Regions from separate parts of the Paenibacillus sp. SEL1 genome, predicted to be linked through region 1. Evidence: riboswitches for the same ligand, from Rfam matches in the RefSeq annotation. Region 1 holds a riboswitch; the other holds the start of a gene.
The links. A riboswitch is a leader RNA that binds a small molecule or an ion and turns the genes downstream of it on or off. The one in region 1 is predicted to bind cyclic di-AMP.
Positions count from the first base shown of each region.

Region 2: it holds a riboswitch for cyclic di-AMP, as region 1 does, so the genes downstream of both, ACYCSE_RS09830 (C40 family peptidase) here and ACYCSE_RS23455 (3D domain-containing protein) in region 1, are expected to answer to the same signal.

Region 1 is NZ_CM137723.1:5,135,623-5,140,532, reverse strand. Features, by position in the region: gene ACYCSE_RS23465 (ABC transporter substrate-binding protein/permease) at 1-433, shown strand, start outside; gene ACYCSE_RS23460 (amino acid ABC transporter ATP-binding protein) at 420-1,142, shown strand; cyclic di-AMP (ydaO/yuaA leader) riboswitch at 1,377-1,545, shown strand; gene ACYCSE_RS23455 (3D domain-containing protein) at 1,552-2,220, shown strand; gene ACYCSE_RS23450 (polysaccharide deacetylase family protein) at 2,418-3,227, opposite strand; gene ACYCSE_RS23445 (NADH:flavin oxidoreductase/NADH oxidase) at 3,533-4,555, shown strand; gene ACYCSE_RS23440 (PspA/IM30 family protein) at 4,643-4,910, shown strand, end outside.
Region 2 is NZ_CM137723.1:2,146,406-2,151,315, forward strand. Features, by position in the region: gene ACYCSE_RS09820 (4a-hydroxytetrahydrobiopterin dehydratase) at 41-340, shown strand; gene ACYCSE_RS09825 (GNAT family N-acetyltransferase) at 419-925, opposite strand; gene ACYCSE_RS09830 (C40 family peptidase) at 1,231-1,731, opposite strand; cyclic di-AMP (ydaO/yuaA leader) riboswitch at 1,737-1,874, opposite strand; gene ACYCSE_RS09835 (hypothetical protein) at 2,152-2,979, opposite strand; gene ACYCSE_RS09840 (M1 family metallopeptidase) at 2,991-4,910, opposite strand, start outside.

The sequences.
Region 1 (4,910 bases):
TGCTTTGACGCTGGGTGTCAATTTTACCCCACTCCAGTCTGGTATAATCACATTGTCTCTGAATAGTTCAGCATATCTGGCTGAAATTTTCCGGGCAGGTATCCAGGCAGTAGACCGTGGACAGATGGAGGCTGCTCGTTCGTTGGGTATGGGACGCGGTAAAGCTATGCGTCATGTCATTTTGCCGCAAGCGTTTAAATCTATTTTGCCTGCTATCGGTAATGAGTTTATTACGATCATTAAAGAATCATCCATTATTTCGACCATTGGGATGGTGGATATTATGTATCAGGCCCAGGTCATTAAGAACATCACCTACGAAGGATTAAGTCCGTTCATAATCGCAGCCGCTATTTATTTTGTAATGACATTCAGCTTGTCTAAGCTGCTGGGTTTATGGGAAAGGAAGTTGAGAGCCAGTGATCACCGTTAAACAACTGCGTAAATCGTTCGGTAAGAATGAAATTTTAAAAGGCATTGATATAGATATCGCCAAAGGTGAAGTCGTCGTCATCATCGGCCCCAGTGGTTCGGGGAAGAGTACGTTTTTGCGTTGTATGAATCTGTTGGAACAGCCTACAGACGGGGAGATTTTGTTTGAGGGCGAGCCGATTACAGCTCGTGGCCATAATATTAATGTAACCCGGGAGAAGATGGGGATGGTGTTCCAGCATTTTAATCTTTTCCCGCATAAAACAGTGTTGCAGAACCTGACACTTGCCCCAACACAGGTTAGAAGACAGTCAGGGAAGGAAGCGGAAAAAATTTCGCTAGAACTCTTGCGTACCGTAGGGCTTGAGGATAAGAAGAATACCTATCCGAACCAGCTATCCGGAGGACAGAAGCAACGTATTGCGATTGCGCGTGCTTTGGCCATGCAGCCGCACGTAATGCTGTTCGATGAGCCGACTTCTGCATTGGACCCTGAAATGGTTGGAGAGGTTCTGGATGTAATGAAGAAGCTCGCCGAAGGCGGCATGACAATGGTAATCGTGACGCATGAAATGGGCTTTGCCCGCGAGGTAGGCGATCGAATCATCTTTATGGATAACGGTCAAATTGTGGAGCAAGGTACACCAGAGCAGGTATTTAACACTCCAAGCCATGATCGCACCCGTGATTTTCTTGCCAAGGTATTGTAAGGAAGTGCTGATATAATCTATAAAAAAAGCCCTCCGTTTGACGGAGGGCTTTTTTTCTTTTTGTCACCATTTCCCCATACTTTCGTAACAAATATCGATTTCTTGATGACAAAATTGTAATGAGTGTAGTATGATGTTCAAGGTTCCCAACATTTTCATGCGGATAAGGTTACAAAATTGTGATATTATGCAGTAAGCCAAAACTTACCGGGACAGCATGTGGTTATGACAACCGCTGAAGCTGGGCCCAAACTATGGGAAGTGCGGGGGACGTAACAACGGCAGTCATTCCGATACGTCATAAGACGATGTGGAATATGCCTAGGGGTGAATTGCACAAGCATAGGGCTTCTCCTGAGTCCGAATCCGACAGCTAACTTCGCAGGCATAACAGAGGAGGTACATATCTTTGAAACATCTAAAACATATTGGTAAAACGATGAAATTTGCGGTGCTTGCCGCAGCTATTGCAGGGTTGGCACAGACAGCTGGAGTAGCGGATGCTGCTTCGCTTCACACTGCCAAAGAGGGCGATACCTTTTTTTTGCTTGCTCAACGTTATGGAGTATCGGTAGACGAGCTAACGAAGGCGAACCCAAACATTGCCTCCAACAATATATATGCAGGTCTGCAAATTAAGGTGCCTGGCGAAAATAGTGTGAAGGCAGCTTCGGATTCGAAGCCGCAGCTTCTTACGGAGAAAGCACCAGCGAATGAGGGGCCAACGATTGAAGCGTGGGGCAAAACATTCAACTATAGCAAAATAGTTGACGTTAAGGCTTCAGCGTATTCTGCCGCAGCCGACGAGAATGGTAAATGGGGAGCAGTGGACTACTACGGCAATCCGCTTAAACTAGGTACAATTGCGGTAGACCCGAACGTCATTCCGATGGGCACGAAAGTGCTGGTTACAGGCTATTCCCACCCAGGTTTGCCGGATCATTCTTTTGTAGCTGTCGCTCGCGATCAGGGCAGCGCCATTACAGGAAAGCGGATTGATATCTTTATTCCTGGCAACAAATCATTTGTGAACGACTTTGGATTTCAAAATGTGAAGCTGTACGTTATTGATAAATAGCATTGTACGTATATACGATTTAATTTACATAATATATATTATGTAAACTTAATGTCTGTATCCTACCGCATATAACTAGGTCGGACTCTTATCAGGTCGTATCCATAAAAAAGGCTGTCTTGACGAGCAGAAAACTTCTGCTGGTAAGACAGCCTTTTTACGTTGCTTTAGCTTGCAGCTCAATCATAAACATATGGTTATTTCCGTTCCGATGTGTGGAGTAGCCGGGGGACTGTCACAAATTTGTAGCCCTTAGCTTTTAGAGAGTGAATTAGACCCGGCAGAGCTTGGACAGTGCCTTGCAAGTTGGAACTTTGACCTCCACCTGCGTGCATTAAAATAATAGAGCCAGGCCCGGTAGCTGGGATCACATTGCGCTGAATTTGTGTTTTACTTAATCCCTTCCAATCGAGAGAGTCTACATTCCAATTGACAATCATATAGCCATGACGACGTGCCCATTGGATTTGAGGCTCCGTGATTTCACCGTAGGGTGGACGAATCAACTTGGGGCGAAAACCTGCGCTGGCTTGTAAAATACGTTCTGTTTTTGTAATCTGGTTGCGAAAGCGTTCTGGTGTGGCCTTCCTAAAATCCGGATGAGTATAGGAATGGTTTCCTATAGCATGGCCTTCACGGATAATACGGCGTATGATCCCCGGATGCTTTTCCGCACGGTGACCGACGATGAAAAAGGTGGCTTTGATGCCATTGGCGTGTAATACGTCCAAAACCTGCGGCGTATACCTAGAATCGGGCACATCATCAAAGGTTAGGGCAATTTGGCGGGTGTGTGGGCCGCACATTTTAAAAATGTCTGCATGTTTTTTACGCAGCATTGCTAATGTAGGAGTTGCTCGATCTGTGCTCTGTTGTACAGAAGAAGAAGCAACAGCTGCTTCCTTGGGATGGGGCGTTCCGGTGTTGGGAGGCGCATCCGCGTGAACGGGTAAACTTGAGAATGCTAGTAACAGTGCCAAGCATGGCAACACTCCCCTGTACGGCATATGTATCCCCCCTTTCCGTGCAGTGGTACCTAGTGGTGCTCTCGACTATTATGTACCTGTCCTATTAAAAATATGCTGGTAACCAAGTTCGGCTCATAAACGACTGGAATGAAGTCCACGATGAAACGATTATCAATGAAGATGATGGAGCTAAACGTACATATTCTCTTAAAGATGACCGAAAACAGGAGCATTTTCGCAAGTTTTAGCCTTACAACGAATTCGGTATACTGTGACAGCTGGTGTATAATGGGGATGCAATTCATAATTATACAGACATGGAATTGAAGGAAGGATGGATAAAAGTGACCGACTTGTTTACTCCTTATCAATTAAAGGGGCTTTCTTTAAAAAATCGGATTGTCATGCCCCCGATGTGCCAATACAGCGTGGAGGCCAAGGACGGAAATCCAACGGATTGGCATCATGTCCATTATGTGAGCCGGGCAGTAGGAGGCACTGGACTTATTATTGTGGAAATGACAGCGGTCCATCCAGATGGACGTATTACGGATCGTGATTTGGGTATTTGGAGTGACGAACATATTCCTGCATATCGTAAGATTGTAGAGGAAGTTCACAAGTATGGTGCCAAGATTGGTATTCAACTAGGCCACGCTGGACGCAAGGCTGAAGATGCTGAGCAACCTGTAGGTCCGTCCACGATTCCTTTTAGCGAACGCTTTAAAAAGCCGCACGCCTTAAAGACAGCTGAAGTCAGGGAATTGGTCCAGGCATACAAAGAAGGCGCGCGCCGCGCGGTGGAAGCCGGTTTTGATACGGTTGAGATACATGGCGCTCACGGCTATCTGATCCATCAATTTCATTCGCCTTTAACAAATACCAGAGAAGATGAATATGGGCAGGATTTGTCACTGTTCGGTGTTGAGGTCATACATGCTGTTAAAGAGGTTCTTCCTTCTGATATGCCTGTGCTTATGCGGATATCTGCCAAAGAATACGTCGAGGATGGATATAATGTGGAATACATAACAGGCGTAGGGGAACGATATCGTGATGCAGGTGTGGATATTTTCCATATATCTTCTGGTGGTGAGGGTCCGATTGGTTCTGGCGGAGGCCCGTCTGCGCGTGCCGGCTATCAGGTGGATTTGGCTCATACCATCCGTGAAAAGCTGAATGTACCTGTGATTGCTGTTGGCTTACTGGATGATTATGAGGACGCCCGCCGGGTTGTTCAGCAGAAAGAAGCTGATCTCGTAGCAATAGGGCGTGCCATGCTGCGTGATCCCTATTGGGCGCTGCATGCATCGCGGGAGCTAAAAGTACAGGCCGACATCCCAGAGCCTTACTTGCGCGGTTTTTAGATATTTTTGAAACCCTCTTTGTAAAGCTTGCGTAAACATGTGTACAGAGCTTAAAATTTAAGCATTCAACTCTAGGAGGAACTTCACATGTCTATTTTCAAACGATTAAGAGATCTTACGATGTCCAACATTAACGCCATTATCGACAAGGCAGAAGATCCAATTAAAATGACGGATCAATACATTCGTGATATGCAAGAGGACCTGGAAGATGCAGAGAAAGCGGTAGCCGCTCAAATTGCTATTGAAAAGAGGTTCAAACAGCAATACGAAGAACAGGCTGCTTTGGTAAAGAAACGTGAAGAACAGGCACATACCGCTGCAAAAGCACAAAATGTAGATCTGGCCCGTCGTG
Region 2 (4,910 bases), 2.8 Mb from region 1:
GGTCGAAAGGCTTCCGTATAAACGGGGAGGAGTTCGTAACATGCCTTTTACACAAGAAGAGATTGAAGCACATCTGGAGAAACTGGAGGGCTGGGAACTGGAGGAAGGACGTTGGATCGTTCGAAAATATAATTTTTCCAGTTTTATGAAAGGGATTGCATTCGTGGATGAAGTTGCCGCTATATCTGAAGCATTCAATCATCATCCATTTATTACGATTGATTATAAGACCGTGACTCTGCGTTTGACCTCTTGGGACGACGGCGGTATTATGGCCGTGGATATTAAGGAAGCCCAACAATATAATGAAGCTTTTGAAAAAATGCGCAGCAGTCATTGAGCTTGTAATGATCTGTCGTATGATGATAGAAGCGCCTTCGCTATACAACATCGTGGTTGTATGCCGAAGGCGCTTTTATCATAGAATCTGGGTTGGGTGCTCGGGACGATATACCATACAATAAAATGGTTTTTTGCCATCAGGAGTCTGGCGTTCATAGGTATCTGTAAGCTCAAATCCAGCCGCCTTGTAGGCCCGGATAGCGCGCTCATTCCAAGTAAGCACCTCTAGATCAATTTCATTCTTCGGGTTGCGTCGTTGAGCTTCCTCTGCAATGGCACGGACAAAATCAGAGCCTTTGCCATGTCCGCACCTGTCAGGATGCATTCCAAGACCTAGCCGGGTCACACCGATCATAGGAAAATATTGAGCAAATCCTGTTAGCTTGTTCTCTTCATCCAGTACGGCAACATATTGCTCTTGGCGAAGCATGGGACTTCCAAATTCGACTTCAAGCGCCTTCATTTGTTCCCAGGGGAGCCAACCATATATGTTATAAGGTGGATCATAGTGCCACTCACAGATTGCAGCCGCTTGATGCTCGTCCATCGGTACGATCCGATAGTTGGATATTGAGGCCGGCATGTGTTCCATCCTCCTTTTACACAGGTACTTCAATCATTAACAACAGATTGTAGACAAGTTGCAGAGGAATGGCAAGCGTGTTTATTTCATACCTAAGTCGGGTATACATTCAATAAGAAGGAATTACTGCTCATATGCTCCCCCAGCGGTGACGGTAAAACCGACGATGTTCGCTACAATTGAAACCTTTTGAGGTCTCAGTTCGTCAGTAAAGATAATAATTGCTGATGTTGTGGACATAAAAAACCGCAATTCGATTCCGGCCAGAATCAAATTGCGGCTAGGGTTAGCTTGCTGTGCGTTAGTTATTCTACGTTATCGTCATCAGGAATGTCTGAAGCTACTGAATGGTAAGCGTCTGTGCTCATAATTCTTTTTGCACCGACATAGCGGTTAGCGTAATAATTTTCGTTCAGTGAGCTAACTACTACACCACGTGAAGTCGAGGAGTGGGCAAATTTCCCTTCACCTACGAAGATACCTACATGGGAAATGCCTCTTCCTGTGGTGTTGAAGAACACCAGGTCCCCAGGTCTCATTTCATCGCGGGATACAGAAGATCCCATTTTGAATTGTGATCCAGATTGATGCGGAAGTTTAATTCCCAGTTTGTTGTATACGTACATTGTGAAGCCGGAGCAATCGAATCCCTCGAGTGTAGTGCCTCCGCTTCTGTAGTTCGTTCCTTTGGCATCTTGGATGACCTGGTCCATCTTAGAGTCTGCATATGCACTGCCGCCACCGAATGTAAAAGATGTAAAGGCAATGGCAAGACCCATAGCTGCGATCGTTAGCTTCTTCTTCAAAAAAAATATACCCCTTCCAATGCCTGCGAGGTTAGCTTAAGGATTCGGTAGAAGGTTCCCCTATGACCACTCTGTTGCGAGATCAATTCACCCAAACTGGTTCCCCCGCTTCCTAGGTGCCAGGAATTAGGCTTAACTTAAGATGTGCACCTTGGAGAGCAGTATTCACAATAACGTTATTTTTGAGATAAAGGTTACAATAAAGATTACAAAGTTGTTACTATCAGTTCACTGCGATTATTGTAACAAAGACGGCTGGCTTTGGCAAATGTTTCATTGCAAAAAGTTACAAAAAAAATCTGCTCCTAATGTCCCAGGAACAGATCTTGTTAACAGTATTCAGTTATATGTCGTTTGTGCGGGTATGAATCAAGGTTTTTCGACAGACGGAAATGAAGTAAAAAAACATAATGGCAGGGCTTAGCTTCTACTAGAGATATCGGTATGCCATAGTCTGTACTGCGAACTGATATGCCACAGCCTGACCAGACTAGTAACAAAATGATACGATTGCTGGAGAATGAGCGCCAGCATGCCAGTCCAAATCATCGCCACGGTGCCAAATAGACCGAAGACCAGCAGCACACAAGCACCGAGCAAAAGGGATATACCGACAGCTGGGAGGAGTTGGCGAAAGAAGGCGAGCAGGGACGATAGTATGGCGTGACCACCGACAGTACCCAGTTGCATATACAGGATGCACTGCCGAATGAACCATCCGTATGCCATCCATCCAATGACATAGGGCAATAAATGCAGCAGATAAGAGGAAGATTGAAGTGCTCCTGCTACAATAGGGTAGAGTCTCGGTACTACCCAAAAGGCGGGAAGCAGCAGCAGTCCCAACTCGATGGTGTAATACAACAGCGACGACATGCCATGGCGTTTCATACCCTTGAAAAAGGACAGGCTTTGCGGTTCAGTCGCATCGGTATGCAGACTTTGATATATTCCGGCTCTAATGAAGGGAGTGATCAGTATGCGTAGTACAGTCGCGCCTAGTAGTATCCACAAATACACATGTACTTCCCGGCTGTCCATCAGAGCAATCTGGCTCTCCATCCAAAATAAGGTCTGTCCCAGCTCGTTCTGACCCTGATCAGGATAACGGAGCAATAGCGGGATAACGGCAGACTGCACCAGCCGATAGAGAAACACCCCCCACAGTAGTCGATACAGAAATAAAATGATAACGATATAGAAACGTATGCGCACCAGCGCCCAGCCCTCTTTTATAACAGTCCGCATCTATAGACACCTCACCATGACAGACTTCCAAGCAGTGTCTCCAACAGCTTGGTTACACTTATACTCCAACGGGTTTGTTGCTTTTCGTCCAATTCGGCTTTTAGGCTATTGTTAATATGCTTGTTCTCCAGTGCAATGGTATATAAGGGATCAAGGGTTACATGGGAAACGGGAGAAGTACTTTTGATCCGAAAATTTGTACTTTTGCCCGCGCCGTCCCAAGCCTTGAATATCGTGGTACCATCCTTGAAGGTAAATTGGACAGGGATCTTGGGATAATCCGCCCCTTTTTTGCTGACCGTCACGACTGCTTCATATCCATTCTCCAGCTTGTGGTTTGTGATGTGATCCACTGAAAAGTCCGCCATCTGGCCGTCATATACATACTGTTCAAAATAGTGGCTCCATGAGCGTCCGGTGACTCTCTCCACGATACGTTGAAAATCCAGTGAGGACGGATGCTTGAATCGGTACGTCTGGACGTAGGTCCGCATAATGCGATCCATTTTTTTCATACCCACCTGACGTTCAATGCCCCGTAGGACCAGCTTGCCTCGAGAGTAGGCATTTTGCGCGTACTCAGCCGCTGAGCCGTACTTCCATGACTCACGGTTTAGCGGCTGTGGGGAGGCTACCTGTCCCGATTGTAATGGCAGGTTGGGGGTAAGCCCATATTCTTGCTCCATAAGCCGCTCCTCTGCATAGGAGGTGAAGCCTTCATCCAGCCACGGCTCCTCAAATTCATTATTGGCTACCATTCCGTAGAAATATTGATGTCCAATCTCATGAACTAATGTCCGTTCCAGACTATAGCCAGGATTCAGATTACCCGCAGCAGCGGCCGTGATGAGTGTCGGATACTCCATACCGCCGGCCCCAGTGCCTGATTTGGGTGGAACCACGATGGATAGGGTGGAATATGGATAAGGCCCGTACCATTTGCTGTAGTACGAAAGGGCGGCCTTCGCTGCGCTCATATAGCGCCCTTTGAGCTCCTTGTGCGACGGGTCAAGGTAGAGCTTGATTTTGACACCAGGGACTTCAGCAGAAGAAAAGGGTTCTTCTACGGTTACAAAGTTGGGTGAAGCGGACCAGGCAAAATCGTGTACATCATCGGCATAAAATTGATATATTTTTTGGCCGTTCTGTCGGACGGCACCACGGGTGGGAAATCCGGTCGCTGCTACGATATGAGTTTCAGGCACCCGAATCCGTACGCTGTAAATTCCAAAATCGGCATAAAACTCGGAGTTACCATGATACTGGTGGAGGTTCCAGCCCTCCTCGGCGCGTCCACGCTGTCCTGCAGTCTCGTAGACGCTGAGCTTCGGGAACCACTGTCCTGCCATTACAAAATCATCTGTCGCGCCCATACGAGCGAAGATGGCGGGCAGTTTTACCTCAAACTTCATATATAATGTGATTTCTTCGCCACCTCGTACCGGCTTGGGTAGACGCACCTTCACGAGCGAACGGTCGCCTGCGTTACCGTCATCTGGCTGCACATATTGGATGCGGTGCATGAGAGATAAACCGTCTTCTGTTTTTAGTTCAGTCAGCGTCATGGAGCCAAAGCCGTCTTTGGGCATGGTGTCTCCGCGCAGCTTTCCACCGGATTCCTTCATAAAGGTAGTTTCCATGGAAGAAAAGGCATTCGGGTATAGATGAAGATACAGATCATTCACGGTTTTCTTGCCCGGATGCTTCCAGGTCAGTGTCTCAGTGCCTCGCAAAACCTGTCCTTTTTCCAGAGACACATCAATGTGGTACTCTACCACCCTCTTGCTGAGGATTTCTGTAGTGGGCTGTGGAGGGTTCTTGGGCAGGTCAGGCACGATGTTTGCCCCTAGAGGCTTGCCCATATTTGGGGCAAGCGCAGACTCAGACAGGGAGCCGTATAGTGGTTGGCCTATGGACTGCGGGTCGGATTG